Regions from separate parts of the Granulicella mallensis MP5ACTX8 genome, predicted to be linked through region 1. Evidence: riboswitches for the same ligand, from Rfam matches in the RefSeq annotation. Region 1 holds a riboswitch; the other holds the start of a gene.
What was found. A riboswitch is a leader RNA that binds a small molecule or an ion and turns the genes downstream of it on or off. The one in region 1 is predicted to bind S-adenosylmethionine.
Positions count from the first base shown of each region.

Region 2: linked by a shared signal. The riboswitch ahead of thrC (threonine synthase) and the one ahead of ACIX8_RS11635 (threonine aldolase family protein) in region 1 are both predicted to bind S-adenosylmethionine.

Region 1 is NC_016631.1:2,837,573-2,840,980, reverse strand. It holds gene ACIX8_RS11640 (cupin domain-containing protein) at 1-510, opposite strand, end outside; gene ACIX8_RS11635 (threonine aldolase family protein) at 602-1,669, opposite strand; SAM-I-IV-variant riboswitch at 1,712-1,821, opposite strand; gene ACIX8_RS11630 (RidA family protein) at 2,057-2,509, shown strand; gene ACIX8_RS11625 (hypothetical protein) at 2,820-3,408, opposite strand, start outside.
Region 2 is NC_016631.1:4,003,226-4,006,633, forward strand. It holds gene ACIX8_RS15895 (TIGR03435 family protein) at 1-470, shown strand, start outside; gene ACIX8_RS15900 (MoaD/ThiS family protein) at 641-922, opposite strand; gene thrC (threonine synthase) at 919-2,211, opposite strand; SAM riboswitch class I at 2,328-2,430, opposite strand; gene ACIX8_RS15910 (alpha/beta hydrolase-fold protein) at 2,847-3,408, opposite strand, start outside.

The DNA of each region.
Region 1 (3,408 bases):
CATTTCAGTTACACGTCTATGCGGCGTCATCCGTGGGACAACCAGCATGTCCCCCTTCTTGAGGGCGATCGAAGTAAACCCTTCCGAGTGCGGAGCGAGCCACTCACCGGGCTTGGTCTGGCGCGCGTTCTGGGGCGATCCGCCAACCTCGTAGACAGTCGCGCCATCCAGCACCTGGAAGACATGATCGCGATGTTCATGGAACTCGAACTCCTTCGCGATCTTCTTCTCCTCCGCACTCACCGTCATCGACACAGCCAGCCCTTTCGCGCTGACGATGTCTTTAGCGGCGGGCGCAGCTTGCAATCCCTTTACCATCTCGTCGATCGTTGCTGCCGGAAACAGCTGGAAGGTCGCCTGCGATTTCTCATCGGTAGACTGTCCCGTCTCAGCAAGCGCAGAAGACGCAGAGAACAGCGTGCCTGCCAGTGGAAGCGTGACTGCGGCGAGGGGCGCAGTCCGAAGGAAGTTGCGGCGGGTCTGAGCTTTTGTCATATGCGATTCGATCATAAGCCTTGCCGAGCCTCAGCCCGGAATCTCCTTTATTAGAACCCCTTTGCCTTTGTTTTATTCCCTGCAGAAAATCTGCTGCCTAGGTCTTCTAGACGAGCGCGTCTTTTGCCGAAAGAGCGCACTCCTGCAGGTCACGCACGAGCTCATCGATCCGGGCCAGATCCGCGTCCCAGGAGAACATGAAGCGCGCGGCGCCGCCAATGAAGGTATAGAACTTCCAGCCACGCTTTTGCAATGGCTCCAGGATTCCCTCAGAGGCATGAACGAAGACGGCATTGGCATCAACGGCAGAGACGATGGTAACCCCTGGAATCGTTGCGATCTGTTCCGCAAAGTACGCAGCGCACCGATTGGCATGCGCCGCATTAGTCAACCAGGCTCCGCTCTCGAGCAGGCCTACCCAAGGTGCAGTCAAAAAGCGCATCTTGGAAGCAAGCTGCCCGGCCTGCTTGCAGCGGTAATCAAAATCAGCAGCAAGCTTGCGATCGAAGAAGATCACGGCCTCGCCAACAGCCATCCCATTCTTCGTTCCGCCGAAACACAGAACATCGACGCCACTCCTCCACGTAAGCTCCGCCGGCGACTGCTCGAGCTTGGCGCAGGCATTCGCAAAACGGGCGCCATCCATATGCAGCGAGAGACCATGCGCCTTACACGCTGCAGAGATCGCCTGCACCTCTTCTGTCGTGTAGACCCGCCCCGTCTCTGTCGGCTGTGTCATCGTAACGACCCGCGGCTTTGGATAGTGGATATCCTGACGCTTCGTCGCCAGCTCATGAATGGAGTCCGGCGTCAGCTTGCCATCTGCGGAGTGAGCCACCAGCAGCTTTGAACCATTGGAAAAGAATTCGGGAGCACCGCATTCGTCCGTCTCCACGTGCGCCGAATCGGCACAGATGACCCCATGGTAGGACTGGCAGAGCGAGGCCAGCGCAAGCGAGTTAGCCGCCGTGCCGTTGAACACAAAGAAGACTTCACAATCAGTCTCAAAGAGTTGACGGAAGGCATTAGCAGCTCGTCCGGTCCAGGCATCATCACCGTAAGAAGAGGCATGCCCGAAGTTCGCATCCTGCATGGCAGACAAAGCCTCGGGACAGATACCCGAATAGTTATCACTCGCAAACTGCTGAACAATATTGATGTTTTCTTTACTCATTACGTCTCAAATCCCTCTATGGCTCATAGGTGGACGCGATGAGATAAAAACCGGTGTTGCCAGATCGGCCATATCTTCCCTCCTGCAATGGGAGCTCCACCTTGCCCGGAAGCAGGTTGGCGTTGAGCCGGGCTCAACTCTTGATATTAACTATCAAGCTATCACAATGGTTATTGTGGATTCGCAGCTCGCAGCGCCTGCTATAGCCTCGGGCCTTCGGCTTTTGCTTTTCTTGCTTGTCATTCCCGAAGGCCGGGCCCCCAGAGAGCGTTCTTTGCTCTCTGGGGTGGAAAAGGAATCTGCTGCTCCCTGGCGACACTGCTTATCTGAGCGACTCGCATGATGAATAAAATGCCCTGCAATCTTGATACGCTGAAGAGAGAAACTATGAACTTCACCGATCGCCTCACACAACTCGGCCTGGAATTGCCAGCCCCTATCGACCCTCTCGGCTCTTATAAAACGGTTTCGATTTCAGGAAGCCAGCTCTACGTCTCTGGACTCGGACCGTTCGAAAACGGCAAGCCGATTATAGGTGTAGTTGGCGGAGACATCTCACTGGAGAGAGCGCAAGAGGCAGCGCGCCTGACCATGCTGATGATCCTGTCCTGCGTCAACCAGGCACATGGCCTGGACAAGATCGATCGGTGCAGCCGATTGACTGTTTACGTCCGCGCGGATTCATCCTTCACGCAGCACCCCAAGGTAGCGAATGGCGCCAGCGATCTCTTGCTCGCCCTGTTCGGACCGGACAAGCTCCCCGCGCGCAGCGCCCTCGGAGTCCACACCTTGCCGATGGGCATTCCGGTCGAGATCGACAGCATCTTTGAGCTGAAGTAACCCCCTGGGGTCGACTTTACTCACATAGCTTATTCCCCCCCACAGAATCGTCATCCTGAGCGGAGTGCCTCGCGTCTTTGCGAGGTGCGGAGTCGAAGGACCCCGAGGGACTTGATCTCACCCGTGATGTTGGGACCTTTTCCAGCACGAGAGTCCAGGCTCGAGCGCTCGAGGTCGAAAAGGTGCAAAAGGCTTGGGCAAGATTGCAACCCTCGGGGTCCTTCGACTCCGCGTCCTAAAGGCTACGGCTCCATCACCCTGCGAGGCTCGAGCATCGCGGTTTAACGACTCACCACACAACTTCAACTCTCTAATAAATACCGTCCGCATATCTCTCAGCAATCACCCGAGACTCAGGAGCATTCGCTCCTATGCTGCTCGTCTCAAGCAATATCTCGAAGGGACGAATCGATCCATCCGAACCTCGCGCTTTCTGCAGGATGGGCTCCATCGCTTTCTCGCTGAGAAAGAAATCGGAAGCGGCCTGCGTCCCCGCCATATTGAGCCCTTCCAGCAGAAGCGCATGCCCTTTTCCATCCAGGCTGGGGACAAACGCAACGATGGCATACGTCCGCTGCGGGTCTTCGGCGTGCCCGTTCTGATAGACCGCACTCTCCCCTGTCCCAGGGCGCCGATTCACAACAATCGAATCATCGACCTCTGAGCTGTACTGCAACGCAAAGTTCAACTTCTTCTCGAAGAGCTCGACCCAGGGATTCGTATGGACCGAGCCCAGAAGAATGACATTCGATTGCTTCAGGTCATCCATTCTGAGATCGCGAGCATATCGAATCGCGAACAACTCCTGGACCAACTCCGGCACGTGAGACAGGCTCAACGCAATGTTCAGATCGGCCACACTGGTATATCGCTGGTTGCGAAGATCGTTCAGGTTATTC
Region 2 (3,408 bases), 1.2 Mb from region 1:
TACTCGCAGAGCGGTTCGCACTAAAAGTGCACCATGAGACAAGAGATTTATCTACTTATGTGTTGTCGATAGCAAAGGGTGGGCCAAGACTGAAGCCTGTCGTATTGGATCCACATCTTCCTGCAAATATTCCCCCCAACCGGATAAACGTTATGGGACGGGGGTTTCTGGTAGGACATGATGCCGATACCGCTTTGTTGGTGAAGGTGCTCAGCGGACAGCCTGAAATGGATGGTCACATAGTGATCGACAAAACGGGACTTACCAGAAGATATGACTTCACCTTAAAGTGGGAGCCTGACTCGATGACAGACGGCCCATCATCCAAGGCTGAAACCAACAGTCAATCGGAGTCTTTACCTTCGTTTTTCACCGCGCTGCAAGAGCAGCTTGGCCTCAAGCTGGCCTCCTCTAAGGAGCCTGTAGATGTGGTGGTGGTCGATTCTGCTGACAGACCTTCTGAAAACTAGAAAATCTCCTCTGAAGTGGACGAGATCGGCAACGTGACCATAATGTTTACGCCCCTCCGAATGCGGGGGTCCTTCGCCGATGGCTCAGGATGACGGCGAAAAACAAGCAACAACAAAGACAAAGGGCGACGAGAATCTCTCGTCGCCCTTCATCTTTCGCTAAACCCTACTTAGAAACTTCCACCCGCAATCGACGGGATCAACATCACTTCATCCCCATCTTCAAACTGGTGCGCATCTCCGCCGAGAAACCGGATGTCTTCATCGTTGATGTAGACATTGATAAACCGGCGCAGCTTGCCGTTCTCATCCTTCACGTTCTGGGCCAGAGCGGGAAACTTGGTGTCGAACTCCGCAATCAATGCGGGAAGATCCTTCGCCTCTGAATCAAACGCCTTCTGACCTTCCGTATGCCGCGCCAATGCCGTCGGCAACACTACCTTCACGCTCACTGTACTCCTCCTGCCAATACCAGTTCCTGGGCCGCACCCACAAGCGAACCGTCAACCTCACGAATGTACTCATCGAACGCCGCAAGCTTCGGCTTGACCGCGCGCTCCACTTCAAAGCGGCCTTCCAGCGCATCGGTCGTCTTGAGGCCGTTGCCCGTAATGCACACCACTGTCGTTTCGTCGCGAGAGATGCGGCCATGCGAGTAGAGCCGCGCCGTGACAGCCGTCGTGACGCCGCCGGCAGTCTCGGTAAAGATGCCTTCTGTCTCGGCGAGTTCCTGAATGCCGGATACGATCTCGACGTCCGAAACGTCCTCGGCCCATCCGCCTGTCTCGCGAATCATCTTCGCCGCCGCCGGACCGTCCGCGGGATTGCCGATAGCCAGTGAACGTGCGATGGTGTTCGGACGCTGCGGCTCGATGTAATCCCAGCCCTCCTTCACCGCGTGCGAGATCGGAGAGCAGCCCGTGGCCTGTGCACCAAAGAAGCGCACATTCTTGTGCTCTACCAGACCCAGGGCAATCAACTCCCTGAAGGCCTTGCGAATCTTGCGAATCAGCGAGCCGCCGGCCATCGGCACAACGACGTTGTCCGGCAGACGCCAGCCAAGCTGCTCGGCGATCTCATAACCAACCGTCTTCGAGCCCTCGGCGTAGTAAGGCCGCAGATTTACGTTCACGAAGCCCCAGTTGTACTCATCCGCAATCTGCGTGCAGAGGCGGTTCACGTGATCGTAGTTGCCGTCGATCCGCACCAGCCGCGCGCCATACACCTGGGTGTTCAGAATCTTTGCCGCTTCGAGATCGGACGGGACGAGGATGCAGGCCCGCAGTCCCAGGCGCGCGGCCTGCGCCGCCACCGAGTTCGCCAGATTGCCCGTCGACGAGCAGCCTACCGTCGTAAATCCAAACGCCTGAGCGTTGGCCAGCGCGACGGAAACCACGCGGTCTTTAAAGCTCAACGTAGGAAAACACACGGCGTCGTTCTTTACGTAGAGATTGTCAGCGCCGATGCGCTTGCCCAGGTTCTTCGCGCGAACCAGCGGCGTGAAGCCTACCGGCAGGTCGGGCTGGAAGCCCTCGGGGATCGGAAGCAGCTCTTTGTAGCGCCAGATGTTCGCGGGCCCCGCAGCGATCGACTCGCGCGTAAAGCGTCCGCGCACGGACTCCAGGTCGTACTGGACTTCCAGGGGAGCAAGGCACTCGGAGCACGCCGAGAGAGGAACATTGCCATAACTCTTACCGCACTCGTTGCAGCGCAGTTCATACTTCGTACAAGAAGACACCATCATCAGCTCCGATGGCCGAAGGGTTCTGGTCTTGTGAACGCCACTCTCAATTGTCTGGGAATTGGGTACGGAGAATCGTGGAATACAGGCTCAATAGACGGGTCTGCTTCCACCGAACCTCATGTGCCCTGTTCCCAGGAGAGAGTTGACACCGGTACTTTATTCTGTCCGGTTGTCGTGGCGTCACAGGGCTCGTCCCTCAACCACTCTGCATGAAATTCGACCCGCCGAAGCGGATGGAATAGATATTTTGTATCACGTCGACAGAGCCATCGCAAGCTTTGGCCAAATAACTTTGGTGTCAGTCTTGGCACAAAAGCAAGATAGAGGGGCCTATTTGCTCTTGTTCACGCCCCCTACAGAAGCGTCATCCTGAGCGTAGCGCCTCGCGCTTTCTGCGAGGTGCGCAGTCGAAGGACCCCGAAGGGATTCATCTCACCCATGCTACTAGAACCTTTTTCAGCACGAAGCTCCAGGCTCGAGCGCCTGAGGTTGAAAAGGTGCGAAGGATATGGGCAATAGAGCACTCTCGGGGTCCTTCGACTCCGCGTCCCAAAAAACCGGGACGCTTCGCTCAGGATGACGAATCTGTGGTGAGGTAAAACAAAACTACGATACCGCTACCTTGATATCGATTAGTAACGCCAGGACTTTACGTCAGCCCCCGCTGGAGCTGACTGGATCATGTGATCGGCCATCAACGGCAGCACGCGCTGAGTCCAGTTCGCACTGTTCTGCTGCATGGTGTATTCCGAAGGCCCACCCGTGTAGCAATGCGGCATACCGGGGCCATACTGGAACGTCGCATCGGAGTGCGGGTTTGAGGTCGCCTCAAGCTGGTTCTGGAGCAGATGGACAGCATTATTCAGGAAATACGTATCGCCGTCGCCTACTGCAATATGTAGCTTGCCTTCCAGCTTCGGTCCCAGGGTGCTCCAATCCCGCTTGAGGATCGCAGCCATATCGTAGTGATCGTGCCAGTAGGCCACTACTTTTTTATCGATCACGCCCGTAACCGGATCGAGAACCTGGGCAGGATAACCGTCCGCACCAGCGGGCGAAAAGATCGCCTGCCAGATGGCCCATTGCTCCGTCGAGCGGCCGTGGGTCCCGAGGACATTCTCGAAGGCAAACTCTCCCTCGGCCGTGGCAATGACGGTGCCATCCGGCTTGCGGTCTCCGGCGGTAGGAATCTGT